4 regions of the Cytobacillus gottheilii genome follow, and region 4 is predicted to be linked to each of the others. Evidence: riboswitches for the same ligand, from Rfam matches in the RefSeq annotation. Region 4 holds a riboswitch; each other region holds the start of a gene.

What was found. A riboswitch is a leader RNA that binds a small molecule or an ion and turns the genes downstream of it on or off. The one in region 4 is predicted to bind S-adenosylmethionine.
Positions count from the first base shown of each region.
Region 1: another riboswitch for S-adenosylmethionine. It lies ahead of J1899_RS01570 (alpha/beta hydrolase family protein); the one in region 4 lies ahead of metK (methionine adenosyltransferase).
Region 2: another riboswitch for S-adenosylmethionine. It lies ahead of J1899_RS18865 (methionine ABC transporter ATP-binding protein); the one in region 4 lies ahead of metK (methionine adenosyltransferase).
Region 3: another riboswitch for S-adenosylmethionine. It lies ahead of J1899_RS12685 (2,3-diketo-5-methylthiopentyl-1-phosphate enolase); the one in region 4 lies ahead of metK (methionine adenosyltransferase).

Region 1 covers NZ_CP071709.1:286,893-294,334, reverse strand. The annotation lists gene J1899_RS01595 (substrate-binding domain-containing protein) at 1-594, opposite strand, end outside; gene J1899_RS01590 (LacI family DNA-binding transcriptional regulator) at 709-1,698, opposite strand; gene J1899_RS01585 (sugar phosphate isomerase/epimerase family protein) at 1,902-2,870, shown strand; gene J1899_RS22530 (Parvovirus coat protein VP1-like protein) at 3,144-3,443, opposite strand; gene J1899_RS01580 (DinB family protein) at 3,612-4,091, shown strand; gene J1899_RS01575 (hypothetical protein) at 4,088-4,585, shown strand; gene J1899_RS01570 (alpha/beta hydrolase family protein) at 4,641-5,438, opposite strand; SAM riboswitch class I at 5,619-5,727, opposite strand; gene J1899_RS01565 (hypothetical protein) at 5,847-6,242, opposite strand; gene J1899_RS01560 (helix-turn-helix transcriptional regulator) at 6,239-6,448, opposite strand; gene J1899_RS01555 (PadR family transcriptional regulator) at 6,866-7,204, shown strand; gene J1899_RS01550 (DUF1129 family protein) at 7,194-7,442, shown strand, end outside.
Region 2 covers NZ_CP071709.1:3,774,437-3,781,878, reverse strand. The annotation lists gene J1899_RS18880 (MFS transporter) at 1-28, shown strand, start outside; gene J1899_RS18875 (SCP2 sterol-binding domain-containing protein) at 195-515, shown strand; SAM riboswitch class I at 580-680, shown strand; gene J1899_RS18870 (O-acetylhomoserine aminocarboxypropyltransferase/cysteine synthase family protein) at 802-2,118, shown strand; SAM riboswitch class I at 2,251-2,356, shown strand; gene J1899_RS18865 (methionine ABC transporter ATP-binding protein) at 2,551-3,576, shown strand; gene J1899_RS18860 (methionine ABC transporter permease) at 3,569-4,237, shown strand; gene J1899_RS18855 (MetQ/NlpA family ABC transporter substrate-binding protein) at 4,250-5,101, shown strand; gene J1899_RS18850 (YuzK family famiily protein) at 5,378-5,530, shown strand; gene sufC (Fe-S cluster assembly ATPase SufC) at 5,942-6,727, shown strand; gene sufD (Fe-S cluster assembly protein SufD) at 6,745-7,442, shown strand, end outside.
Region 3 covers NZ_CP071709.1:2,570,088-2,577,529, forward strand. The annotation lists gene J1899_RS12660 (ABC transporter permease) at 1-91, opposite strand, end outside; gene J1899_RS12665 (sugar ABC transporter ATP-binding protein) at 60-1,604, opposite strand; gene J1899_RS12670 (sugar ABC transporter substrate-binding protein) at 1,692-2,774, opposite strand; gene mtnA (S-methyl-5-thioribose-1-phosphate isomerase) at 2,771-3,832, opposite strand; gene mtnK (S-methyl-5-thioribose kinase) at 3,829-5,019, opposite strand; SAM riboswitch class I at 5,130-5,277, opposite strand; SAM riboswitch class I at 5,609-5,713, shown strand; gene J1899_RS12685 (2,3-diketo-5-methylthiopentyl-1-phosphate enolase) at 5,825-7,045, shown strand; gene J1899_RS12690 (2-hydroxy-3-keto-5-methylthiopentenyl-1-phosphate phosphatase) at 7,048-7,442, shown strand, end outside.
Region 4 covers NZ_CP071709.1:3,558,675-3,566,116, forward strand. The annotation lists gene metK (methionine adenosyltransferase) at 396-1,595, opposite strand; SAM riboswitch class I at 1,841-1,957, opposite strand; gene J1899_RS17535 (thiol-disulfide oxidoreductase DCC family protein) at 2,056-2,430, opposite strand; gene pckA (phosphoenolpyruvate carboxykinase (ATP)) at 2,646-4,232, shown strand; gene J1899_RS17545 (DUF2584 domain-containing protein) at 4,338-4,580, opposite strand; gene J1899_RS17550 (alpha/beta hydrolase family protein) at 4,620-5,399, opposite strand; gene J1899_RS17555 (ABC transporter substrate-binding protein) at 5,523-6,518, shown strand; gene J1899_RS17560 (ABC transporter ATP-binding protein) at 6,606-7,385, shown strand; gene J1899_RS17565 (ABC transporter permease) at 7,363-7,442, shown strand, end outside.

The DNA.
Region 1 (7,442 bases), 1.3 Mb from region 4:
CACTTCCATTCCTTCTTCACTTTCCATTGCTTCTTTAAAGCCTGATCCGCGCTGTTCCGTTACAGAACTAGGCGGTCCTGTGATTTCAACCACTTTTCCTTCTCCGCCTAACTGTTCAATAAAGTACTTTCCTGCATTTACACCGATTCCTTCATTGTCGCCTTTCACAACAACTGTTGCCGCATCATTTTCTAATTCTCTATCCACAATGACAAGCGGAATACCAGCATCTTTGATCTTTTGCCCAACAGGTGTTAAGGCAGCTGATTCAATCGGCAGCATGACAATAACATCTACTTCCTGTGAAATAAGATCATCCACATCATTGGCCTGTTTATTCGGATCTGCAGCATTAGTAATCACATAATCAATGTTTTCACTTTCTTTTAGCTCTTTTGCCTGGTTTTCAGCTTCCTCAATTAGCGCTCCCATCCATCCATGTGTAGCGGAAGGAAGAGAAATCCCAATTTTCAAACTTTTTTCACCGTCAGTTTCTCCGTTGCCGTCTCCACTGCCTTCTTCGCTGCACGCCGCAAGAATCGTTAGTAAAAAAACAGTAAGACCAATCATTAATAAGCGTTTCAAGCGATCCACCCCTTTTTTTAGTTTTACATCATGCCACCTTTAATGTAATCGATTACATTTACATGTAAGGTCAGCGCTCTATTATCAAATCATTAATAACAGAGCGCTGATCTTAGCTGATGTCTATCCTAAAGTTGATTGGCGTATGACTAATTCATGGTCTAAAATGACATCCTCGACTTCTTGACCTTTTATTTTTGCAATGAGCATTTCAGCAGCAATGGTCCCCATTTTATACATCGGCTGTGCAACCGTTGTTAAAGTTGGATTGGTCATATTAGAAAAATCAATTTTATCAAAGCCTGCTACTGCAATGTCATTGGGTACATGCAATCCTTGATTATTAATTTCCTTTAAAGCTCCTATTGCAAGCAAATCTGATACCGTAAATACTGCAGTCGGTCTTTCGCCAAGACTTAAAAGCTTCCTCATTGCCTGCTGTCCTTGCTCAAATCCAAGCTGCTGTGTATGAATGATATACGATTCATTGAGTTCTAATCCATGCTCCATGATTGCCCGTTTGTAACCCATCATTCTTTGTCTGGCATACAAGTACTTCTCATCTGAATTAATGATCGCAACTGCTTTATGCCCTAGTTGTATTAAATGCTTGACTGCTTGGTAAGAGGCCTTTTCATTATCGATTGTCACATAAGGAATCCCGCTGTCTGGCGTGTACTCGCTGCATTGAATAATGGCATGCTTTTTTGCCAGAACTTTAAGTGTTTCGGTATTAACAGCAGGGTCCATTGATATAATGCCGTCAGCCATTTTTGTTCTTACCAGGTCAAAATAAATATTTTCACGCTCAGGACTTGAATCGGTTTCACAGAGCAAAATATTATAATTCGAACTGATCGCGATATGCTCAATTCCTTTAATAACCTCCGAATAAAATGGGTTTGTGATCGCTGGAATTAAGATCAGCAGCATTCTGCTTTCAGAGTTTCTTAAGTTTCGGCCGAGCATGCTCGGTTCATAATTTAATTTTTCAATTGCCTGCTCAACTTTAAATCTAGTTTTAGCACTTACTGTTCTTTGTCCGTTTAATACTCTCGAGACGGTTGCAACAGATACACCTGCTAGCTTTGCAACCTGCTGGATATTCGCCATATTTTCTTGCCTACTTTCTGTATTGCTGAACTGCTAAAGATGTAATCGATTTCAATTCGATGATATTACACACGGAATTATCTGTCAATACTGAAAATTAATTTCATAAAACAGTTGATTTATCATGTTTTTTTTAATAACTTAGTTTATGTAACGGATTACATTTCTTTATTTTCTGAAAATAATAATTGGAGGGGTCTATTTTGAAATTAGGTGTCTTTACAGTTTTATTCTCAAATAAATCATTTTATGACATGCTTCAATTTGTTTCTTCTAAAGGAATTGAAGCAATTGAACTCGGTACTGGCGGCTATCCGGGAGATTCCCATTGTTCAATTGATACATTGCTCAGTGATCGCAGTGCTCTTAATCAATTTAAAAAGGATATTAATAGTCATGGTTTAATAGTCAGTGCATTAAGCTGCCATTCGAACCACCTTCATCCGCAAAAGGCTATATCCGAACCAGCAGATATACTGCTGAACAAAACGATGGAGCTTGCAGCGGAGCTTGAAATTCCAGTAGTGAACACTTTCTCCGGCTGTCCGGGAGATCATGAGAATGCTCTCTATCCGAACTGGCCAGTAGCTCCGTGGCCTCATGATTTTCAAGAAGTGCTAAAGTGGCAATGGGAGGAGAAAATCATTCCGTATTGGAGCAAGAAAAATGAACGAGCTAAAGAGCTCGGCGTGAAAATCGGCCTCGAGCTTCACGGCGGTTTTTCTGTTCACACACCTGCGACCATGCTGAAGCTGCGGGAACATTGCGGCACCGCAATTGGTGCTAACCTTGATCCCAGCCACATGTGGTGGCAAGGCATTGATCCTGTCGAGGCGATTAAAATTCTTGGCAGAGAAAATGCTATTTTCCACTTCCATGCAAAAGATACCATCTTTGATCAGCAGAATGTGAATAGAAATGGAATAACGGATATGACTGACTACAGTAAGATGCAAAACCGCTCATGGAATTTCCGTACTGTCGGGTATGGACATGACACCAAAACGTGGGCAGACATGATCAGCGCGCTTCGTTTATATGGATATGATTATGTCGTCAGCATTGAGCATGAAGATGGGTTAATGTCCGTAGAAGAAGGCTTTTCTAAAGCAGCAGCAAATTTGAAACCGCTTTTATTCAGTGAGCCAGCAGCAGAGATGTGGTGGGCTTGATCGGAGGAGCGGACTGAAAACGCACGGAACACTATATTTGGGGCTCTCTTGGTCTGATTCGTCTAAATTACTGAGTTCGTTATTGGAAAAAGCGATCATTTGAATTAAAATTAAACCTTTTTCACAACTTTAGAGAGATTAGCAGAGCATTTGAGTAAAAAAGCGGTGGAAAACCGCTCTGGAAAGCCGATATCCGCCAAAAATATCCGCCAAACGCAAAAAGGGAGCTCCTCTCCCTTTTTTTGGCGCTGAAGCTGGACACATTCAAAAAGACTATTCAGCCCATCGTCCGCATCTCATCGACATTCTAAATTTCATAAATCTCGATATTAATCGAGCTTTCTTCCCCTCGTCTGTACAATTGTTTAATTTCGACTCCACACATTGAATCAATACTTGATCGCATTTGCAGCTATTTCCATATTCTCTAAGACACTCATCGTGCTTCTTGCAGCAGGAATCCACATAATTGATCGGCTCTCCCGGACCGCTGCAGCCTGGACCGCAATAGCGGTAGCCACCCGACAAGCAGAAACCAGGACCTCTCGTCCGCCGCCTATTCTGTATTCTCATACTCTATTTCACTCCTTTCTATTATCCATACGCACCTCCACCAAAAAGGATTGGAGGAAAACCTATGAAACTTGCGGAATTTCATGATCATCGCACTAGAAAAACCAAATACCTAGAGGATTTTCGAATAAAGAATAGAATAGTATGTATTAAATAAAAGGGGGAGTTATGATGCTGTCTTTTTTTGAGTATAACTGGCAAGTTCGAGATGAATGGCTGCATTGGTGTGAGCAGCTTTCTCCAGAAGCATTGCTGCAAAAGCGAGTCGGCGGTGTCGGCAGTATTCAATATACACTGTTTCATATTATCGATGTAGAGTATAGCTGGCTGCGTGCGATCCAAAGCAAGGACGATGTGATTTTCGACTTTGACTCTTATAAAAGTTTAGATCAGCTGAAAATTCTTTCTCAGCAAACATTATCTGAGAATAGAGTTTTTATGACGGCAATAGAGCCACATACATATAATCAAAAAGTTTATATCCCATGGGAAGATGAGTTTCATACCGTATCTGATATTCTGCATCATTTAGTGGCGCATGAAATTCACCATATTGGGCAGCTCTCTATTTGGGCAAGAGAACTGGGACTTACACCTATTTCTCCCGGCTACATTGGAAGGCAGTTTTCATCTTTAAGTAAAATATGAGACCTTACAAAAATATCATTCTGATTATCCTGGTATTAGCCTTTTTCGTATTTCCCACTAAGATCTACGCTCTTGACTGTGCAATACCTGATCCCTCGCAGGCCATACATGACTATGAAGCTGTATTTATCGGCAAAGTGATCAGCAGCAGTGACCTGACCAAAAATACTAAACTTGAAGTTGTGCAGTCATGGAAAGGTGTAGACAAGACGAAGGTTAAAATATATGAGGATAACGATTGGGGAAACACATATAAAGCAGGAGATAAAATACTGGTTTTCGCCAATAAGGAATTCGGTTTCTGGAAAGTGCCTCTTTGTGCACCTCTTCAGCAGAATGTTGATGAAACAAATAAAAAATGGCAAGTATATGGGGAACCATTACCACTGAAGCATTCTGCAGGACCGCTGCCTTTATATTTGGCTGTCATGACAGTTTTTTTCTATTTCTTGAATCATTATTTTAAGAAAAGAAAAAGGAGCGGAAATGATTAAAAGCCTCTTTCTCACTTACCGCTTTTTCCGCTCGGTTTCTGCTGTTCTGTTCATACTAAATGGCCAGCGTATGTCTCTGACCAATCCACTGCTTTGTTTCATGTATCAGCTGGCTGTATGCTGCCCCAGAAGAAAATGTATGGTTGGCTCCATTGATAATCCGCTTATCACAGATTCCCTGTTTACGCGTCCGAAATGCATAGTAATAATTGTAGCAATGATTAACGCTAATCTCCTCATCCGCTGTTCCATGTATAAGAAGAACATCTCCATTAAATTTAGATACTAGTTTTAGTGGATGATATTTTTTAAGAGATTCTATAAAGTTTTCCCTTAAGGAATATCCTTGGTAATCAAATTCGCCGCTCTCCTTCAATACCTCCAGCCTTTCCTCTCCAACAATAGCAGTTATATCCTTAAAGGGATGACCAACAGCACTCCATAACACAAGTCTTTTAACTCTCTGATCCCGTGTAGCGGTCAAGAGGGCAACAGCACCTCCAAGACTATGGCCTATAAGCACTAACTGTTCACGGTCTATATGTTCAACCCCCAGTGAATGGCTGATGACAGATTGTGTCTGGCTAATCCAATCATCAATACAGCTTTGCCCGTAATCGCCCTCACTCTCGCCGCATCCTGCATAGTCAAAGCGAACAATTACACATTCCTCCAGTGATAATTCTTTAGAAGCTTTGACAAAGAGACGATTAATTCCAACCTTCGTTCCCACAAAACCGTGACAAATTACGATGACGGGATATTTTTTATTTTCTTTCCCATATGAATCTGGATAATGAATTGCCGCTGCCAGTTCTCGATCTTCCCATCGAATTGAAATATGTCTTATCATTTCTTCACCTCATCTAATGAAATTAATCTCATCGCATTAGTCAGATTTATACTGACAATTAATACTGATACGTAACACATAGCGTCCTAGGCTTTCCGGGCAAAATTCAATACTTAGCAGACACAAAAAAATCCCACCTTATGCTTTTGACAGCATAAGATGAGATTTAATTTACCGTTCTCCTTATCTGCCAAGCAAATACGCTTGTTGGAATTGGCACAGTGCTCAAAGCTTGAGTCTGCTGCCGAGGCTTCAAAGGGCCAAATCCCTCCACCTCTCTGGATAAGATTATGAAATTACATTTATTCTAATACAATTATTGTCAAATATCAATAGGGAATTGCAGCCCTTATAGCACAATTTAAATTGAACACATGGTGGGTGCCCCCAGCAGGAGGAACTCCAGTATTATGCTCTTTTGACTAAAAATGATCCAATGGCAAGAATCATAAATAAAAACAGCAAATAGAGGCTGATTGCTCCTAGTTCTATTGTTTCATGTCCTAACCCCACTAGCACAATCACAACAGCCATGCTGCCAATCAAGACAAAATATAGCGCAGCGGCATAAAAATTCTTCATGTTATTCCATGTTCTTTCATCCACATCAGGTACATGATCTCTTTTTTTCATTTCACGAATTTTAGCGACCGCAGCCACAAGTCCAACACCTGCCACCGTTCCGCCTATACTGGCAGCAACGGCGCTCCATGACAAGTCTGGAATCATCCATTTGGCAATCAGAATACCCACACCCATACAGACAACAATAAAACCCCATGCTAAATACTGCAGATTCTTCATTTTGTATCCTCCTCCAATGTAAATAATTCTTCGATTGGCACATTGAAATATTTAATCATTTTAAGAGCAAGCTCAAGGCTAGGATTATATTTATGCTTTTCAACTGCATTGATCGTCTGCCTCGTAATTTGCAATGCCTCTGCCATCTCAACTTGGCTAATTCCTTTTGCGATTCTGATTTCCTTAATTCGATTGGTAACCTTCAAATGATTCCCCGCCATCCATGTAAAGATATCTTTACACGGAGTATAACATGTTCCAAAAGAAAAAGTAAAGATATCTTTACATAACCGAAAGAATTCATGGATTTTTTTGAAAATAATTCCTTGACTTATTTAAAATTCCCGTTTAATCTAACACTATATTGTTTTACAAGGTAGATGATTATCTCACTACCTTGTAATACATATTAGATTACTCACTAAGAGTATTTTTCTACACAATTAAAAACCATTTGCTCAGCTGCCTAGTAATTTTTAAAATCCAGAAAGGAGGCAAAACGTATTAGAGACCTTACCATGAGCACATAATAACGATCGGCATACTATATCTTTCTGACCAGAAAGACATTTTTAAGCCCCGGTATCTTGCAATACAATATACAATAAAAAGGAAGAATAAGGATGTCTTTTAGAAGTCAATTATTAAAGGGAATTTTAGAAGGATGTATTTTATCAATTATTGAAAGAGAAACGGTATATGGTTATGAACTATCACAAAAGCTTCAGCATTTTGGCTTAAATGATGTAAGTGAGGGATCGATTTATCCGATCCTGCTGCGGCTTCAAAAAGAAGGACTTATAAAAGGAGAAATGCGTGAATCTCCTTCTGGTCCTAAACGCAAATACTATCAGCTAACCACATCCGGGGAACAGGCACTGTTTGAAATCCAAACAGAATGGAGCAGTATTCAAAAACCGGTTGGTAAATTATTGAATAGGAGTAATGATCATGAATGCTAAAGAGTTAATTCGACTAAATAATCAAAAACGCCAACATCTTACAAAAGAAAATGAAGAGTATTATGAGAATATGTTAGTTTATATACGAACAAGTTTATCCGTTTCGGAACAGCAATCTGAGGAATTACTGTTGGAGCTTTTAGATCATTTGGTAGATGCGCAGAACGCAGGGAAAAGTGCGAAAGATGTGTTTGGAGAAGATCCAGCAGCATATTGTAAGGAAATGATCAAGCAGCTT
Region 2 (7,442 bases), 220 kb from region 4:
TAAAAAAATCGCACAAATGACAGCGTAGCCTGCTCTCAACTGACATATTTCTCAGGAAATAATCCCAGACAATACCGTAATAGCAGCGGTCATTGTCTTTTTTTTGGTTAATTTGTTGAATAAAATATGCAGGATAAAGACGCAGTTCCACGGAATAAAGCTTATATAGACTAAGAATTTTGAGGTGTACTCCAATGGAACAGCTGGCTAAATCCTTTATTCAAGAATTAGAGCAAAAACAGCATGTCTTTCAAGTATTGCAGAATCGCAGGCTGACGGTGCATTTTCATAGCGAGGCTGAACACCTATATTTACGGATTGAAGACGGGAGGGCTGATGTTACTTCTCAAATGGAATGTGAGATGGAGATTTATGGCCCTAAAACAACTCTGACTCATCTTTTTCAGCAAAAAATAAAGCTGCGGCAACTGATGAAAGAACAGCCAATCCAAATAAAAGGCCCTTTTCGCAGTATTCTTTTATTAGAAACAATTTTATATCTTGGAAAAAATTAATGGTTTCTTGTTGACTGGGTATATCCTATATGTTAAAATTTCAAACAAATATGAAAATTTAATATTCTTATCAAGAGAGGTGGAGGGACTGGCCCTACGAAACCCGGCAACCGGTTAATTACACGGTGCTAAATCCAGCAGAGCAGATGCTCTGAAAGATAAGAAGAGTTGTGAATTCCAGACCCTCTTCTTCTTGAAGAGGGTCTTTCGCTGTTACGAATTATCGTATGGAGCGAATGCAGCATGATGATACTCAAACGAAAACCAATTAAAAGGAGAGATCGACATGACTGAAAGGAAAAAAAAATATCGTTTCGAAACATTGGGTATTCACGGAGGATTAGAACCGGATCCAGTAACCGGTGCTCGGGCAGTTCCAATTTATCAAAATAATGCTTATCAATTCAAAAATACTGAACATGCTGCAAACCTTTTTGGACTAAAGGAACCAGGTTATATTTATACACGGATACATAATCCGACTGTAAGTGTGTTCGAAGAAAGAGTGGCACTGCTTGAAGGTGGCATCGGCGCACTGGCTGTTTCAAGTGGTCAGGCTGCAATTACTTTATCAATACTAAATATTGCTGGTGCCGGAGACGAAATTGTCGCCGCATCTAACTTATACGGAGGCACCTATAATTTGTTCGCAGTCACATTGCCTAAGTATGGGATAAATGTAAAGTTTGTTGATCCGCAAGATCCGGAAGCTTTTAGAGAGGCAATTACGAATAAAACGAAAGCGGTATTTGCAGAAACAATTGGTAACCCCAGCTTAAAAGTGCTGGATATTGAAGCAGTAGCGACTATTGCTCATGAAAATGGCATACCGTTAATTATTGATAATACTTTCCCTACTCCTTATCTGTGCAGGCCAATTGAATACGGTGCAGATATTGTGATCCACTCTGCCACCAAATGGCTTCTCGGCAATGGAACAACGATGGGAGGGATTATAGTAGATGGCGGCAAGTTTGACTGGAATTCACCGAAATTCCCAGGCTTTACTGAACCCGATCCAAGCTATCATAACTTAGTTTACAGTGAGGCGCTTGGTGAGGCTGCATATATCACAAAGGCACGTGTTCAGCTTTTGCGTGATCTGGGTCCAGCTTTAAGTCCGCAAAATGCATTCCAATTCACTTTAGGAATTGAAACTTTGCACGTGCGCATGAAGGAGCATGTGGCAAATACAAAGAAAATTATCAGCTATCTCAAAAGCCATCCTGCTATAAATTGGCTGTTATACCCTGGAGATGAAGAACATCCAGACAAGGCTTTAGCAGATAAATATCTGCCAAAAGGTGCAGGGTCTGTTGTTGTTTTTGGCATTAAAGGCGGAAGAGAAGCTGGTGCTGCTTTAATTAATAACCTTAATCTTTGGGCACACGTTGCCAATGTAGGCGATGCAAAAAGCTTAATTATCCATCCTGCAAGCACAACCCATCAGCAGCTGGACGATGAAGCATTAAAAATTGCGGGAGTGCCTGAAGATTTAATCCGCATATCTGTCGGAATTGAAAATGCAGAAGATTTAATTGAGGATCTAGAGCAGGCGATTGAGGCGGCAACAGGAATCACAACACTTGCCGCTAAAGCTTAAACAAAGTCTTATCAGAGCAGATATAGAATATTTTGGAATTCACTTTTTTAGTTGACACCCTTATCATGACCGTGATACGATAGCATTCGTAATTTATAAATGAATGTAAACGAATTGAATATAGATGTTTAGCTCTTATCAAGAGAGGTGGAGGGAAGTGCCCTATGAAGCCCGGCAACCGTCATGAAAATGAAATGGTGCCAATTCACTCAAAGCTTATGGCTTTGATAGATGAGAGAAAGGACTTTTTTTAATGCCTTTCTGCTCATAACAGAAAGGCATTTTTATTTTTTGCTAGTTTTCAAGAATTGGAAAATTTGACTGGTTAAAAGATATTTTAATGTGTTTTCTGAAATTGAGGAGAATGAAAGGCATCGTCCAATCAAAAACTATTGTATAGGCAATGTCAGGAATGAGAGGGTGAAACAACATATGATTTCTATAAAAAATGCAAAGAAAATATTTGCAACGAAAAAAGGGAAGGTCAACGCGGTTGATCAAGTGAACCTTGAAATTAAAGAAGGCGAAATTTTTGGAGTGATTGGCTACAGTGGAGCGGGGAAAAGTACATTAATCCGTATGCTAAATGGTTTGGAAATTCCTACTGAAGGCAGTGTAGTCGTTGCCAATAACGAAGTTTCACGCATTAAAGGCAGTGACTTAAGAAAGGCCAGACAAGAGATCAGTATGATTTTCCAGCACTTTAATCTGCTATGGTCCAGAAATGTTAGAGAGAATATTGCCTTTCCACTGGAGATCGCAGGCGTTTCGAAGCAGGAAAGAATAAAAAGAGTGGATGAACTCATCCGTCTTGTTAGTTTAGAGGGGAGAGAGGATGCATATCCTTCCCAGCTGAGCGGAGGGCAAAAACAAAGGGTTGGCATTGCGAGAGCACTGGCGAATAATCCTAAGGTGCTGCTGTGTGATGAGGCAACATCTGCGTTAGACCCACAGACAACAGACTCAATTCTTGAACTGCTTGTCGATATTAATGAACGACTTGGCTTAACCATTGTACTTATTACACATGAAATGCATGTAATTCGCAAAATTTGCCACCGTGTAGCTGTGATGGAGAATGGTCAGATTGTTGAAGAAGGACCTGTTCTTGAAGTATTTAAAAACCCAACTGCACCGATTACAAAGAGATTTGTACAGCAAGTGACTGAACCGGAAGAGACGAAGGAAACTGTTCAGCATCTACTCGACCTTTATCCACAGGGGCAAGTCATTCAGCTTGGCTTTGTTGGTGAGGCTGCAGAACAGCCGCTTATTACGAATTTAATTCGTCATTACTCGGTTACAGTAAATATTCTGCAAGGGAAAATATCACAAACACAAAAGGGTTCTTATGGAACATTATTTATTCATCTTGATGGGGAACAGACGGAAATTGCTAAGGCAATCGACTATATCCATTCCCAGAATGTTGGAGTGGAGGTGATTTCTAATGGTTAATTCACTCATTCCAAATGTCCAATGGGATAAAATGTGGGAAGCTACATTAGAAACATTATATATGACGGCTATATCGGTTTTTGCAACCTTTATCCTGGGTACTATTTTAGGATTGCTGCTCTTTTTAACAGCCAAAGGAAATATTTGGGCTAATGCTCCTGTTAATAAAGTCATTAGTGCCTTTGTTAATATTTTTAGGTCTATTCCATTTATTATCTTAATTGTACTTTTAGTTCCTTTTACAAAGCTGATCTTAGGCACAATGATTGGTCAAAATGCAGCATTGCCTGCTCTTATTATCGGAGCAGCGCCATTTTATGCCCGAATGGTTGAAATAGGTTTGAGGGAAATTGATAAAGGGGTTATTGAAGCAGCGAAATCGATGGGTGCTAAAACTAGCACAATTATCTGGAAAGTGCTTCTACCTGAATCAATGCCAGCATTAGTTTCTGGTATTACAGTTACTGCCATTGCGTTAGTAGGTTATACAGCTATGGCTGGTGTAATTGGTGCAGGCGGACTTGGAAACCTCGCTTATTTAGAAGGCTTCCAGCGTACCCGTGCAGATGTAACGCTTGTAGCAACGATTATTATATTAATTATTGTATTTATCATCCAATTCATTGGTGATTTTATAACATCAAAATTAGACAAACGATAGGAGAGAAAAAAGATGAAAAAATGGTTATCAATTTTATTAGCCTTAACAGTAGCACTAATTATTTCTGCTTGCGGAACTTCTGATGAAGGTACTGAAGGAGACAATGCAGGCGGCGGTGAAGAAGCTGAAACGACAACACTTAAAGTTGGCGCTTCAAACGTTCCGCATGCTGAAATTTTAGAAGAAGCAAAACCTCTTTTAGAAGAGAAAGGCTTTGAACTGGATATCACTACATTCCAAGATTATATTTTGCCAAACCAAGCTTTAGAGGCTGGAGATATTGATGCTAACTACTTCCAGCACATCCCTTATCTTGAGGCACAAATCGCTGAGAATGATTACGATTTCGTAAACGCTGGCGGAATTCACATCGAGCCAATTGGTGTATACTCTCAAAAATATGAGAGCTTAGATGAACTTCCAGATGGTGCAACAATTATTATGAGTAACTCTGTTGCTGACCATGGCCGTATCCTTTCATTATTAGAACAGCAAGGATTAATCACGCTTAAAGAAGGCGTTGAAAAAACAGCAGCAACAATCGAAGATATTGAAGAAAACAGCAAGAACCTAGAATTCGATACTGAATATGAAGCATCCCTTCTTCCGCAAATTTACAACAATGGCGAAGGTGACGCAGTTCTAATTAACTCTAACTATGCAATTGATGCTGGATTAAATCCAATTGAAGATTCTATTGCAATCGAAGACAAAGAATCTCCATACGTAAACGTAATCGCTGTTCGCAGTGGTGATGAGGAGAGCGAAGCAATCAAGGCATTAGTAGAAGTTCTTCACTCACAAGAAATCCAAGATTTCATTCTTGAAAAATATGAAGGTGCAGTTGTACCTGTATCTGAATAATATAAAAAAGCTCCTGTGTTTGCAGGAGCTTTTTTATATGTCTTGATTTTTAGAAACCTGCTTTAAATAAGATTAAACTCCAGCAATTAAACGAACTGACTCCTTCAAGTGACCTTCAGACTGAACCAGCGTCATATATCACGATATATCAGGTTTTACCGTTATTGTGTCGGGTATACAGTCAATGATACGATTTTATAGTAAATAATCCGCACAGCGGAAATTTGAAAGGAATGGTTCGTTATTAACCAGCTAAACCTAAATTATACGAGTGAAATGGAAAAGGCCATGCGTGGAGCCCATGGAGTCGGATATGAGGTTTACAGCCGAAAGCATGATGTGCGAATGGAAGTTGAAGAAAAGCGGCAAAAGGAATATGTAGAAAGCCAGCGTATGGTTGCCGATTTAGAAAGAAAAGTACATTCTTAATGTTATATATATAGGAAGAAACCGGCTCATCTGAATTGAGCTGGTTTTTTCTTTTGCAGTGATCATAAAGGAAATAAAATTAAGTCTTTCACGATCTTTATTTCAGGCTATTTTCACATACAATCCAAGTTAGTCGCAGAAAATAGTTAAATAGGATTTCTGCACTGAATTTGAGCCTTTCAGAAAGGGGAGAATAACTTTAGAGCATACATATACTAAAAAGTTTAAAAAGACGGAAAAAAACTCTATAATTAGACATATTCTCTTATTCCATAGACGAATGTTCTGAAAGAGTTGATATCACTTTTCATTTGTTATAAGATTGTAATGAGAATAAAATGAGAATTAAACTAAGAGGTTTGCGGCAAAGCCGATTTATACAAATCTTTCATAATTGACGGAGGTATTATTATGGCAGCATCAACTTTAACAATTAAAGACCTTCATGTTGAAATTGAAGGCAAAGAGATATTAAAAGGTGTTAATCTTGAAGTTAAAGGCGGAGAGATTCACGCAATCATGGGACCAAACGGAACAGGGAAATCAACATTATCCTCTGCGATTATGGGTCACCCGAAATATGAAGTTACATCTGGCAGCATCGTAATGGATGGTGAAGATGTGTTAGAAATGGAAGTAGATGAGCGTGCTCAAGCAGGTCTTTTCCTTGCTATGCAATATCCAAGCGAGATTAGCGGTGTAACAAATGCTGACTTCTTGCGTTCTGCAATGAACAGCCGCCGCGGTGAAGGCAATGAAATTTCATTAATGAAGTTTATCCGTCAAATGGATAGCAAAATGGAATTTTTAGAAATGGACGTTGATATGGCTCAGCGTTACCTAAATGAAGGATTCTCTGGCGGAGAGAAAAAACGCAACGAAATCCTTCAATTAATGATGCTTGAACCAAAAATTGCAATCCTTGATGAAATTGATTCTGGATTAGATATCGATGCATTAAAGGTTGTTTCAAAAGGAATCAATGAAATGCGCGGCGAAGAGTTTGGCTGCTTAATTATTACGCACTATCAGCGTCTTCTTAACTACATTACGCCTGACCATGTACACGTAATGATGCAAGGCCGCATTGTAAAATCCGGTGGCCCTGAGCTGGCACAGCGTTTAGAGGCAGAAGGATATGACTGGATTAAAAAGGAACTTGGCATCGAAGACGAAACAGTTGGGCAAGAAGCGTAACAGTTAGGAGGATCACTATGTCAACTGAAATCAAATTACCATTTGACAAGGAGTATGTAAGCTCCTTTTCAAAAGATATGGGCGAACCGGCTTGGCTGACTGAACTTCGTACTACAGCTCTTGCTGATGCGGAAAACCTGCCAATGCCCAAACCTGATAAAACAAAAATAGATAAATGGAATTTTACGCAATTTACAAAACATCTTGTAGCAAGTGAAGATTATACCTCTTTAAACGAGCTGCCTGAGGATGTTAGAAGCTTGATTAATTTAGAGGCACAAGAACAAAGCCTTTATATTCAGCGTAATAACAGACCGACATATCTTTCAGTAACGAAAGAGATGCAGGAAAAAGGTGTTATTTTTACAGATATCTTTACAGCTGCAAGAGAGCATGGCGACCTGCTGCAGAAGTACTTTATGACAGATGCAGTGAAAGTGAACGAGCATAAGCTGACTGCTTTACACGCAGCATTGCTAAACGGCGGAGCGTTCTTATATATTCCGAAAAATGTTGAGATCACTGAGCCAATCCAAGCTGTTTATATTCATGATGACAAGGAAGCAAACTTATTCAACCATGTTTTAATCGTAGCCGATGACAATAGCTCAGTTACGTATGTTGAAAACTACGTATCGACTGTTGCTGAAGCAGATGGAATCTTTAATATTGTGACAGAGGTAATTGCTGGCGCAAATGCAAAGGTTCAATATGG
Region 3 (7,442 bases), 990 kb from region 4:
CAGGACTAATTATGCTAAAGTATATAATAATGAAAATAAGTAAAAGAATGGCTCCATATTTAAATAGAAATTGTATGCTCTTTTCTTTCATCTATTAGCTCTTCCCTTCCCCCGCTGGCATACAGCAGCACTTTTTCCTGTGTTGCTTGTGACCGTGAAAACTCCTTCACAAATGCCCCATCATACATAACGAGCACCCGATCACAGATGGCCAGTAATTCATGAATTTCACTCGAAAAATAAATGATTCCTTTTCCTTCCTCAGCAAGCTGATGAATCAAACTAAAAATTTCTCCTTTTGCCCCAATATCTACGCCTTTAGTAGGCTCATCAAATAAATAGATTTCAGCCTGAACAGACATCCATTTCCCAATTGCAATTTTTTGCTGATTGCCTCCGCTCAAATGGTGTAATCGTGTTTCTGTGCTGCCTGTTTTCACATTTAATGCTGATATTACTGAGCTGGCAAATGCTGATTCTTTCGCTCTCTGTAAAATTGAGCCTCTTGAAAATCTTTTTAGATTTGGAAAAGTAGTATTTATACGAAGTGACTCTTGTATAAACAAGCCTTCCTTCCGTCGCTCCTCTGGCACAAGCACAATACCTGATGTGATCGCATCTTGCGGATGTTTGTTATTCAATTTCCTGCCAGACTTTCTTAACATTCCGTTCTTTAACGGTGATGCGCCGGCTATCGCTTTGGCCAGCTCTGATTTCCCAGCTCCAACTAAACCTGCTATTCCTAACACTTCTCCCTTTGAAACAGTAAAAGACAAATCCCGGAGCTTTCTTCCATCAGAAATTCTTTCTGCCTCAAGCAAACAATCTCCAATTGATTTACCCTTTGTCTCTGCAAATTGTTCTAATACTTTTCCAAGCATAGCTTCTACTACCTGCTCTTGAGACATCGTTTTTGTTAGTCCAGAGGTTATATTCCTGCCTTCCTTCATGACTGTTATCCGATCACTGATCTTAAACACTTCCGGCAATCGATGCGAAATATAAATACAGCCTACTCCTTGTTCTTTTAAGTGAGAGATGATATGAAATAAGCGATCTGCTTCGAAGACAGATAAGGGAGCAGTCGGCTCATCAAAAATAATAATCTTTGCTTGTGAAATCATAGCCCTGGCAATTAACACCAGCTGTTTTTCAGCCAATGAGAGCTCGAATGCCGGCCGCTCTACATCAATTGTATCTGCTTGCAGCTGTGTTAAAACCAGCTTCGCTTCTTTATGCAGCTTCTTTTTCGAAACCCACATACTCTTTTCAGCTGCGAAGGTATCGAGCAAGATATTTTCAGCAACAGATAAATCAGGAACAATGGCAGTATCTACTTCCTGATACACACAAAAGACACCATGGTCTTTTGCAGATTTAGGATGTTTAAAAACAACAGCTTGGTCATGCAGTACAATGTCTCCAGCATCAGGCTCATAAACACCAGACAAGATTTTCATCAGAGTGCTTTTACCCGCTCCATTAGCACCCAGGAGAGCATGAACCTCACCCATTCTCAAATTAAAGGAAGCTTTATCTAAAGCTTTTGATTTTCCGAAGGTTTTCTCAATATGATTCATTCTCAGTATTTGTTCGTTTGCCAAAGAATTTCACCTCTACATGTAAGGAGCTGCCTACATGTTATTTTCATAGACAGCTCAGATTTAAATAGAAAGATAGTTTGTAACTATTTATTTGCCTTCCAGTTCTTTAAGATCAGCTGTGTAGCCTTGATCACTTACTCCCCAGCCATCAATATACTCGTGCAGTTCTCCAGTTGTAATAGAATGATCAGGCAGTTTGCTTTTTTCAACAAATACAGGATCTAAAATGATTTTGTCTTCTGGTGATTCTCCATTGATTTTCTGATATAAATAGCGGACTTGAATACGTCCAATATCCTTTGGATCAACAGCTGCTGTTGCTGCCCATGGGCTATTTTCTGCTTGAATCATCTGCAGGTCCTCATCACTCATGTCGATGCCATAAACTTTAATGTCCGTGCGACCTGCCTGTTCAAGCGCACGAACGGCTCCTTTGGCAAATTCATCCCAGGCAGCCCACACTGCTGTGATATCTCCTTCATTTGGAAACTGCTTTAATATTGCTTCCATTTGTGATTGAGTGTCCAGCGCTGTATTGGCAGTTGCAGCACCAAATGATGCAACTTCTTTTATGTCCGGGTTGCTTTGCATAAATTGTTCATAAGCAATTTGCCGGCGTTCCATTGGAGCAAAGCCTGCTACCCATATTTTTACGATATTCGCCTTTCCTCCAGCATCTTCTGCAAGCTTATTTAATGTCATTTCAGCCATTTGCTCATCACCCTGCTGTAAGACAGGAACTCCCTCAACCTCTACGTCAGCATCAAAAACGACTACAGGAATATTTGCTTCCTCTGCCTTTTCAATGCCTGCAGTCAAGGCTTCTTTTGTACCGTGATCAATTAAGATCCCATCAAATTTTTGGTTGATTGCTGCATCCAAATTAGAAGCCATTTTCGCCAAATCACCTTCAGAAGTAAAAACGGTCACATCTCCTCCGAATTTTTCTGCCTGCTCTTTTACACCTTCAATGTATTGAGCTGAAAATGTTCCTAAATTGATTTGCATAATGAGAGCTATTTTTTTATTGGCTAGAGGATGCTCTTTTTCATCTGCAGAAACCTTTCCGCCTGCAGGCTCACTTGCGCTTTCCCCTTTGGGCTGACACCCTGTTAATAAGACAAGTAGTGAAATAATCGTTATAAACACCAGTGTTAAAGGTTTTTTCATTGTGATACTTCCTCTCCAATTTGCTCACCAAGGGTATTGTGAATGTTTTTTTGATAATCAGGATAGATAATCCCTTTTTCTGTTATAATCCCCGTTATGTATTCATTAGGGGTCACATCAAATGCAGGGTTATATACCAGCGTTCCTTCTGGCGCAATTCTGCTTTCTCCAATATGAGTTATTTCTTTCTCATCTCTTTCTTCAATTGGAATTTGTGTACCGTCTGCAAGATTTAAGTCAAACGTTGATGATGGCGCAGCAATATAGAACGGAATTTTAAAAGCTTTTGCTAAAATAGCCAATCCCAATGTACCGATTTTATTGGCACTGTCTCCATTTGCTGCTATACGATCAGCACCTGCAATGATGGCCTGCACTCCTTTTGCCTGAATTGTGTGAGCGGCCATGCCATCGGTAATTAATGTCACCTCTACCCCTGATTGCTGCAGCTCCCAAACCGTTAGACGGGATCCTTGAAATACGGGTCTTGTTTCACATGCATAAACATGAAACTCCTTGCCAATTTCTGCACCTAAATGAAAAGGTGCCAGTGCTGTTCCATATTTTGCAGTGGCAATAGAACCTGCATTGCAAATGGTCATAACATTTCTGTAATCACCAAGTACAGACAGTGCATATTCACCAATCTTCCGGCAATGTTCCTCATCCTCTTTGTGAATAGCTATTGCTTCAGCTAAAAGGATCGCCTTTGCTTCCTCCACTGTTTTCGCAGTCTCTGCTTTTTTCATTAGTCTTTCAAGAGCCCAAAATAAATTCACAGCAGTTGGCCGGGAACCTGCTAAGTAAATGTATTGTTCATGAAGCTCCTGTTGAAAGTCCTCTAACTTTTCTGCTGAGAATTGACTTGCTCCGATTGCCAAACCATATGCAGCTGTGATTCCGATGGCAGGTGCTCCTCGAACCTTTAAACTGATAATCGCATCAAAAACTGCTTCTATTGTGTCTAAATGTATATATTCAATAACATGCGGCAGCTTTTGCTGATTTAAAATGGTTAGTTGATCTTGATTCCAAAGAATTGAAACTGGAATTGTCATGATATTTCCTCCTCCAATCTGCCAATGAGGTCTGTAATAGAAGTCCATTGGCTTCTGTTTAAGATGAGTGTCGTTCCAAGTTCAATGGCCCTTTTCTTAAACAAAATTCTTTGATCTTTAGGCTCAATTCCATCCAGGTCTTTTACATGAGATAGTCCGATTGTTCTGCGGATCAGTTCACAGCCTGCGAACCCTAAAGTATCCCTGAAAACTTTTTGTAAAAAATCCTCTTTCACTCCTTCTGTTTTAGAAAAAGGTTCAATATTATGACTTTCCCATAATTCAGAAAACGTGGAATAAAAAACATCCCAAGTCGTTCTTATGTGAGTATGAATCATGTCTCTTTTTACACCTGTTCTGACAATAGACTGAAATAGTAAGTTGCCGATAAACTGGCCGACATCAAAACCAATAGGACCATAAAAAGCAAATTCCGGATCAATGACCTTTGTTTCTGCAGGGCCCGCAAAAATACTGCCCGTATGCAAATCTCCGTGTAAAAGGGATTCTGCTTCTGTTACAAATGACCTTTTCAATTTAGCTGCTTCAACCTTTAGCTCTGTGTTTTTCCATAGTTCGTAAACTAGTTCAGCAAGCTCCGGTTCATAATCATTCGAATCATGGTTAAAGAATGGATCTGTAAAAACTAAGTCCTCCGTGATTTTACATAGTTCCGGGTTTGAAAATTGTGCTGCAAGACGTTTCTTTTCAAAAGGATGAAGTGCAAAATCAGAGGTGAAAAAAAGTGTCTTTGCTAAATATTCTCCAATATCCTGTGATAGATTAGGATACTCAGCTCCGTTGATCAGTCCAATTCTAGCTATTTCTAAATGTGATAAATCCTCTATAACGGTAATGGCTAAATGTTCATCTGCTGCAAACACTTTTGGAACTAGATGGGGCACATATTCACCATGTTTTTTTAAAGCGTTTGCTTCGATCGTTGACCTCTTAATCGTCAGCGGCCAGCTTTCTCCTACAACTTTTGCATATGGAAGTGCCTGTTTAATAATGACACTTGAGCCTGTTATCCTATCACTTATCTTGAAGACATAATTTAAGTTCCCATCACCTATTTCAATGCAAGATAACGATGCGTGTTCAGGAAAAAGGTTCAGTTCTTTTGCTAAATGAATTGCTGTATCCTCTGTTAAGCTTTCGTATGATTGTTTTGCTAATATGGCCATGCCGCCACTCCTCTCAATGTAATTGCTGAGTTTTATGAAGCCGGCATTTTTTTTCGCAAAATTAAAAATGCCTCCTTCATCAGAAAGAGGCAATCGAAATTATCTATCGCCTCTTATCTCTCAGAAAGATTTCTCTCTGAATGGAATTAGCACCGTGCCCTCTGGCGCGATTTAACTGCGCCTCGTCTCACAACGATATTACGGTCGGTTGCTGGGCTTCATCGGGCCAAATTTCCCTCCGCCAGCTCTGGATAAGAGTGTAAATCACATATTCAAGTTGTTTACTTGAGGAAAATGTTAGCACCACTTTTCTGAATATGTCAAATGTTTTTTTATTTACTAAGCCACATATGTTTGAAAAATTACTTCTGCATACAATATTTTGATCATTTTTCAGCTGCATCCTCCATACTATGTATCTTAAACAGCTACCCTAAAAGGCACTAGCGTTGTTTAACTTATTCTCAAGAATAATTTCAGTTTTCGATCGTATAATCTGATAACCTCAATTTTAAAAATTCATAATTGACAGAATGAATTGGTGATGTAATAATACGGGATATATTCAGTTAATTTATAAAATTTCATTTTCTTATCAAGAGCAGGTGGAGGGACGAGCCCGATGATACCCGGCAACCGATCCAAATGAATGGACACGGTGCTAATTCTTGCAGCATTAGCTGGAAGATAAGAAGCTGTTAATACTTTTATTAACCTCTTCTTATGTGAAGAGGTTTTTTGCTTTTCAGCTATTATCCTAATGCTGCACAAAACCCTATAATCAAAGTGTTTAGGAGAGATTTATATGAGTGAAATCATTGCAACCTATCAAATATACGGAAAGCCCGGAAAACTGGAAGCTAAACTTGAAAGTATTGCCCTTGGATTAACTGTAGGATCTTGGACAGATCTCCCCGCTGTCGATCAGGAACAGTTAAGAAAACATAAAGGCAGAGTTGTGTCAGTGAGAGAATTCTATGATGATGAGCACCCTTCCCGCTTTGGTGAAGTAAGGGCAGAAGGAAAAATTGCTTATCCTTCCGCCAACTTTACCGCTGATTTGCCTGCCATTTTAACAACTGTTTTTGGCAAGCTCTCTTTAGACGGAGAAATAAAACTTTTGGACCTTGAGTTTGATTCAGATATAACAGCTCACTTTCCTGGTCCCCGCTTTGGAATTTCCCAGATAAGAGAGTCGCTTGGAGTATTTGATCGGCCACTTGTCATGAGTATTTTTAAAGGAGTTATTGGCAGGGATTTACCTTTTTTAAATGAACAGCTGAAAAATCAAGCATTAGGCGGAGTAGATCTTGTAAAAGATGATGAAATCTTATTTGAGAACGAGCTTACTCCTTTTAATGAACGCATTGTGTCATCGAGAGAAATTTTGCAGAATGTTTACGAGGAAACTGGACACCGAACTCTATATGCAGTCAACTTAACTGGGCGGACATCTAAGTTGCGTGACCAAGCCAGAAAGGCAAAGGAGCTCGGAGCAGATGCACTTCTTTTTAATGTTCATACATATGGGCTGGATGTACTCCAGGAATTAGCTGAAGACGATGAAATTGCCTTGCCTTTAATGGCACACCCTGCGTTTAGCGGAGCATTCATTTCTTCAGACTTCTATGGATTGTCAAGTTCATTAGCGCTTGGAAAACTAGTCCGCTATGCAGGAGCAGATTTTTCCTTATTCCCTTCCCCATATGGAAGTGTTGCAATGCCCCGAGATGAAACCTTAAGGATCGCTCAGGCATTGCGGGAGGAATCTTCCTTGGCGGCAGCATTTCCAGTACCATCTGCGGGCATTCACCCCGGTTTAGTGCCTAAGCTAATCAATGATTTTGGAACAGATTGCATTATCAATGCCGGCGGAGGAGTACACGGCCATCCCCAGGGCGCCATTGGAGGAGGTAAAGCATTCCGGCAAGCTGTCGACGCAGTATTAAAAGGCATTACACTTGAGGAGGCAGCATCTCAGCATAAAGAATTAAAATCGGCTTTAGACTTATGGGGAGTTGTATGAATGTGAATCCAATTATATTTTGCGATTTTGACGGCACGATTACTGAAAGTGACAATATTATTATGATTATGGAAAAGTTCGCTTCTGCTGAAGCGAATGAAATCAAAAATGCCATCTTAAACGAGGAGCTATCCATCCAGGAAGGTGTCAAACAATTATTTTCACTGCTGCCCTCCTCTCTTAAAGATGAAATTATTTCTTATGTTTTAGAAAATGCAAAAATTCGTGAAGGCTTTGGTGAATTTATTTCATTTACTCAAAAACACGATATTCCGTTATACATTGTCAGCGGGGGAATTGATTTCTTCTTACATCCTGTATTAGAACCCTATGGACCTTTTGAGAACATATTTTGCAATCATGCAGAGTTTTCGGGTGAGAAGATTAACATCGTTTA
Region 4 (7,442 bases):
ATTTCCCTTTTTCTGGATTATAGTGGGATGTTTCTCCCTTTTGCGCAACTCTATTTCCCTTTTTCTAGATTTCAGAAGTGAGTTTCTTCCTTTTACGCGACACCATTTCCCTTTTACTGGATTATAGTGGGATGTTTCTCCCTTTTGCGCGACTCCATTTTCCTGTTTCTGAATCCTAAGGGAGTATTTCTCCCTTTTCAACCTCTGTTTCCCTATATCTAGATTAATAAGCCCTGCATACCAACCTCTTTCGCTCCCCTCTCCTCATTCCAAAAGAAAGGCATCCCTCCTCACTTTCCAAGACCTAAGCCCTTGAAAATCTCTCTACAATAAAAAAAGCTAACCATCGGCATCTAAACCAATGATTAGCTTCTTTCGCTAATTGCTATCTGCTATTACTGAAGTGCTTCAGCACGAAGAGCGTCAGCTTTGTCAGTGCGCTCCCATGGAAGATCTAAGTCTGTACGGCCAAAGTGTCCGTATGCAGCAGTCTGCTTGTAGATCGGACGGCGCAGATCAAGCATATTGATAATGCCTGCTGGGCGCAAGTCAAAGTTGTTTCGGACAACATCAACAAGAACATCCTCAGATACCTTGCCAGTTCCAAATGTGTCTACAGAAATGGATACAGGCTGTGCTACACCAATTGCGTATGCAAGCTGAACTTCAACTTTATCAGCTAATCCAGCCGCTACAAGGTTCTTCGCAACATAACGAGCAGCATAAGCAGCAGAACGGTCCACTTTAGTTGGATCCTTACCAGAGAATGCGCCGCCGCCATGGCGTGCATAGCCGCCGTACGTATCAACAATAATCTTACGTCCTGTTAAGCCAGCGTCCCCTTGAGGTCCGCCGATTACGAAACGGCCAGTAGGATTAATGAAATATTTCGTGTTTTCGTCAATTAACTCACTTGGTACAACAGGGTTAATGACATATTCTTTTAAATTGCGCTGAATTTGCTCTAATGTCACTTCAGGGTGGTGCTGAGTAGAAATAACAATTGTATCAATGCGAACTGGTTTGTTGTTTTCATCATACTCAACTGTTACCTGTGTTTTACCGTCAGGGCGCAGGTAAGGAAGAATTTCCTCTTTGCGAACTTCAGTTAAACGGCGTGATAATTTATGAGCCAATGAAATAGGAAGCGGCATAAGCTCCTTTGTTTCATTACAAGCAAATCCGAACATTAAACCTTGGTCTCCTGCTCCAATTGCTTCAATTTCTTCATCGCTCATTTGGCCTTCACGCGCTTCAAGCGCCTGATCAACACCCATAGCAATATCTGCAGACTGCTCATCAATGGATGTTAAAACAGAACATGTTTCAGCATCAAATCCATATTTCGCACGTGTATAGCCAATTTCTTTAACTGTTTCACGAACAATCTTTGGAATATCTACATATGTAGAAGTTGTAATTTCTCCAGCAACTAATACAAGCCCTGTTGTGACAGACGTTTCTGCAGCAACACGTGCATTTGCATCCTTTGAAAGAATAGCATCTAAAATAGCATCAGAAATCTGGTCACAGATTTTATCCGGATGACCTTCAGTTACTGATTCAGAAGTAAACAAACGGCGTTTTGTTGACATCTGGGTTCCTCCCTAACTTCAAATTGGCAAGATTATTGTATGACAATGAATCTTAAATTGATACGGAACTCATTCCCTTAGTAGTATGAAATAAACATGGCGATTTTATTATAATTGGTCGAAAATCAGCGGTTACAGAAAGTTAAATCCGCTTGATTCTGCCGCCATAAAAAAGCGTCTGACTGCAAAATAAAAAACCTTCCCACAAGTGAAAAGGTTGAAAGCAAATCAATTCGCGCCTTTCACTCTTATCGTTCAAGGACTAGATCCTTGCTTCAGGTTAGCACCTTTGCCTTATTTTAAAAAATAAGCAGGTTGCTGGGTTTCATAGGGCCTGTCCCTCCACCAGCTCGGGATAAGAGAGTATCCGTTCAACTGTAAATATTAGCGCACAAGTCTAAAGGATGTCAATTTATTTTTCTAAACTAATTCTAATTCCTTATTAAACCAATCGGATTTATTACAAAGCACAGCTTCCATCATCACATTTTCGTCTGAAGAATTTATGTCTATTTTTAGCAACCATCTTATAAATAGGCTTTCCAATAAGGGGCACGAGCGGGAAGTACATCAATAGACCAGGCACAAAAGCAGGCGGGCATTGAAGCATAATCAATCTTACAGCATAGAAGCCTTTCAAAACTTTTCCACTTCCTGTAATCAGATGAATTTCTTTGCGCAATTCTTTTTGATTGTACCCTGTTTCCCCATTTGTTTTTTCATATTCCTGCAGAGAAACCCAGTTTATTTTATCCAGCCAATCGAGCTTTTCGAAAAGACGTCTCGACTCCTTGCATAATGAACAAGTTCCATCATATAAAACGGTCATTTTCATTTTGATCAGCTCATTTCGTTGTTTTCTTTATTTTAACATTCCCATTATAAGTATGTAAAAAAACAGTCCGGGAGGGTTGCACATTTATTTAATTCTTTTTCATAACACACACAAATAGTATAGACTATTCATATAAATGTGTTATACTATTCGAGAGATGTAATCACTTTCATACTTTGTACTACTAATTCTAAAAAAAGGAAGGTATTCATCAGATGAACTCTGTTAGCCTGTCGAACGGATTATCACAACTATTAAATTCCGAGCATACTCAAACTCAGCTTTCTGTCCCGCAGCTTGTTGAAAAAGTATTAAAAAGGGGCGAAGGTGTGTTAACCTCTACCGGCGCAGTTCGTGCCACTACTGGAACATATACAGGACGTTCCCCTAAAGATAAGTATATTGTTGAAGAAGCTTCAACGATTGATAAAATTGATTGGGGCCCTGTAAACCAGCCGATTTCTGAAGAAGCATTTTCCCGTTTATATGACAAAGTCCTGACTTATTTAAAAAATCAAGATGAAGTTTTTGTCTTTAAAGGATATGCAGGTGCAGATGCAAAACATCGCCTTCCCATTCAAGTAATCAATGAATACGCATGGCATAATTTGTTTGCACATCAGCTCTTTATCCGGCCAACCGCTGATGAGCTGCCTGGTCATAAGTCTGAATTTACTGTTATTTCAGCCCCAAACTTTAAAGCAGATCCTGAGATTGACGGCACAGGATCCGAAACTTTTATTATTATTTCTTTTGAACGGCGCACGGTGCTGATTGGCGGAACAGAATATGCTGGAGAAATGAAAAAATCAATTTTTTCGGTTATGAATTATATACTTCCTGAAAACGGAATCCTCCCGATGCATTGCTCAGCCAATGTCGGAAGAGAGGGTGATGTTGCCTTATTCTTTGGATTATCCGGAACAGGAAAAACGACCTTATCAGCTGATAACAATCGCCGTTTAATTGGAGATGATGAGCACGGATGGTCACCGAATGGCGTATTTAATATCGAAGGCGGCTGCTATGCAAAATGCATTAATCTTGCAGCTGAAAAAGAGCCGCAGATTTTCAATGCAATCCGTTTTGGAGCTGTTCTTGAAAATGTTGCTCTAGACCATGAAACTAGAATAGCTGATTATGATGATAACACGCTGACAGAGAATACGAGAGCTGCTTATCAATTGCAGGCAATTAATAATATTGTTGATCCAAGTGTCGCAGGGCATCCAAATACAATTATCTTCCTGACGGCTGATGCGTTTGGCGTACTGCCTCCTATTTCTAAACTTACGAAAGAACAGGCCATGTATCATTTCTTAAGCGGCTATACATCCAAGCTGGCTGGCACAGAGCGTGGCGTTACGTCACCGCAGGCTACATTTTCTACCTGCTTCGGTTCGCCATTCCTTCCGCTTCCAGCAGTACAATATGCTGAAATGCTCGGCAAAAAAATGGATGAACATAATACAAAAGTTTATTTGGTCAATACAGGCTGGACTGGCGGAGAATACGGTACTGGAAGCCGCATGAAGCTTGCCTATACGAGGGCAATGGTAGAAGCAGCATTGGAAGGCGAATTAAACAATGTTGAAACCATCAAAAATGAAATCTTTGGTTTAGATGTTCCGCTTCATGTAACAGGCGTTCCAGATGAAGTACTTCAGCCTCACAAAACGTGGTCAGACCAAGAAGCCTATAATAAAAAAGCGAAAGAACTTGCAGCTAAGTTCCGCGACAACTTTAAAAAGTTTGATCATGTGGCACATGACATTATTGTAAAAGGCGGGCCAACGCTTTAAAGAAAATTTGCCGCTTCAATAGACGAAGACAAAAGACTATTTGTATGAATACTCCCGATAAAAATAATAAAACAACCCCAATCCTGTGACGGATTGGGGTTGTTTTTAATTAGTGCTTTTTAAGGCAACAAGCTTATAGGTAATCGTGGTCTGATTATCTTCAAGTGTCAATGTTTGGATGATGCCCGTTCCGCTCAGTTCACCGTCTTTTGTCTTCTTGACTTCAAGCGGGATGTCTAGCGGATAAAGGCGATAGCCGTCTTTTGTCAGTTTAAAATTGTTTTCATCTAATCTTTTCTCTTTCCCTTTTGTCACAATCATTGTATTTAACTCTAATGGCATTCCCATTATGATCGCTCCTCCATATTACTCATTTATGCTATTTTATCATGTCTTGGTTTGTTTTTTCATCCAGGCGGTTAAGTCTTTGACTATTTTCCTGTTCATAGCTGGAGGGAAATAGTGTGTGTATTCTTTAAAATACCAGCTATCATATGGTTTCTGAAGCTCAGTTAAACGATTTTCTAGCCGATAAGAGTGTTCAATTGACACATTCTGGTCTTTAACACCATGAATGATTAATACAGGTGCTGACACCTTCTCCAGCTCGTATAGAGGAGTGCGTGAACGGTATTCATCAGGAAATTTTGACGGTGTTCCGCCAATCACCCTTTTCATCATTCTGCGGAGGTCCTTGCGTTCCACATATGTCAGTGACATATCACTTACACCGCCCCAGGTGACAACAGATGCAGTCTGAGGGAATTGAATGGCTGTTAAAAGCGCCATTACACCGCCTCTTGAAAATCCAAAGACATGGACATTTTTTACACGAGGATGCGATTCTACTAATTCAAAGGCAGCAAAGGCGTCGCCCCTGTCTTCTCCTGCAAAATCCTCATTCCCTTCTCCCCCTTGATTTCCTCTATAAAAAGGGGCAAAAACAATAAATCCCTCTGACGCAAATTGGGTAATCCTTGATGGTCTTACTTTACCTACGTTTTTGATTCCGCCTCTTAGATAAAGAAACCCTTCGTACTGTCCATCTGCTTTAGGCTCTGCCAACAGGCCTTTCATCAGCAGCCCATCACCGTAAAAAGTGACGAGAAAGAGATCAACCTCTGGATGTGGCGATGGAAAACGAATTCTAGAATGTAAATGTTTCATGTAAGTCAGCTCCGTCAGATAACAATAATTTTTCTTTTATAGGCAATCACACATTCCGCCCTTATTCATACGATATTTTAGGCATTTACACCAAGTTAGTTTGTAAAGGAGGATTATTTACTTATGAAAAAATCTCTAAAAATCAGTTTCTCTATTTTGCTTATATTTGTACTTATTATTCCACTGGCAGCCTGCGGAAGCAGCGATCTGCAAAAAGTAAAAATTGGCGAGGTTACGCGCTCCATTTTTTATGCACCTCAATATGTCGCCATTGAAAAAGGCTTTTTTGAGGAAGAGGGGCTTGATATCGAGCTTACCACAACAGCAGGCGGAGATAAAACAATGACTGCATTGCTCTCCGATAGTATTGATGTTGCACTTGTTGGTTCTGAAACTTCTATTTACGTTGCAGCTCAGGGAGCAAATGATCCGGTCATTAATTTTGCACAGCTTACTCAAACAGACGGTACTTTTTTAGTTTCCCGTGAAAAAATTGATAATTTCTCTTGGGAAATGTTAGAAGGCAGCACATTCCTTGGCCAGCGTAAAGGCGGTATGCCGCAAATGGCTGGTGAATTCACATTAAAGAAACATGGAATTGATCCACACAATGATTTAAACCTTATCCAAAATATTGACTTTGCAAACATTGCACCATCCTTTTCTTCGGGAACAGGAGAATTTGTTCAATTATTTGAACCAACTGCCAGTGTTTTTGAAAAAGAAGGCATCGGCCACATTGTAGCTTCGTTTGGGGTTGAATCAGGTCATTTGCCTTACACAACTTTTATGACAAAAGACAGTTATATGGAAGAAAACAAAGAAACTGTTGAGAAATTTACAAGAGCAATCTACAAAGCACAGCAATGGGTAGATTCGCACAGTGCAAAGGAAACTGCTGAAGCCATTAGCGGCTACTTTGAAGACACAGATACCGAAATCATCGAAATGGCAGTCGATCGCTATAAAAGTCAAGGTTCATTCGCGACAGATCCGATCCTTGACGCAGAAGAATGGGATAACCTGCAGAACATTATGGACGAAGCAGGAGAACTACCAAAAAGAATTGATTATGAAGAACTTGTTAACACCGAATTCGCAGAAGGTGTTATGGAATAAGAAAAGCGCAGGCGGCTTGACCAGCCGCGACAAGCTAAAAACAATTTAATAGAATGCTATATCACTTAGAAAAAGAGGAGGCCGATGATGGATTTCTTAAAAATTGATCGAATACATCACACCTATTTTACAAAGACCAGTGCAGTTACGGCCCTCTCCGATGTTTCGCTCACGGTCGAAGAAGGGGAATTTGTTTCCTTTCTTGGCCCAAGCGGATGCGGGAAAACGACGTTGCTATCAATCATCGCCGGACTGCTATCTCCAACGGAAGGAGATGTAACACTTAAGAATCAGCCTGTTCAATCGCTTCAGCATGATATTGGGTATATGCTGCAGCAGGATTATCTTTTTCCCTGGAAAACAATTGAAGAGAATATTTTACTTGGTTTAAAGGTTGCGGGCCGTTTAAATGAAGAAAACAGAGAAACGACCATTCGTTTACTGGAAGAAATGGGCCTTGTAGGGGTTGAGTCACAATTTCCGAAACAATTATCAGGAGGCATGCGTCAAAGAGCAGCTTTAGTAAGAACGCTCGCAACAGAACCGAAGCTGCTTATGCTGGATGAACCTTTTTCTGCGCTCGATTATCAGACAAAACTCAAGCTCGAGGATCTCGTTTCAAACACGCTAAAATCATTTAAGAAAACGGCTATTTTAGTCACCCATGATATAGGAGAAGCAATTGCAATGAGTGACCGGGTATTCCTATTTTCAGCTGGACCAGGGCAAATTCATAAAACGTTTATCATTCCAAAGGAATTAAGAGACAGCACCCCATTTGATGCACGAAATCATCCTGCCTATTCTGATATTTTCCAAACGATATGGAAGGAGCTGGAATCCCTTGGAACAAAAGACGAATACTAAAATTTTGCATAACCAATACATCCAATCATTAAAAAAAGAGAAGAGATGGATTCGTTT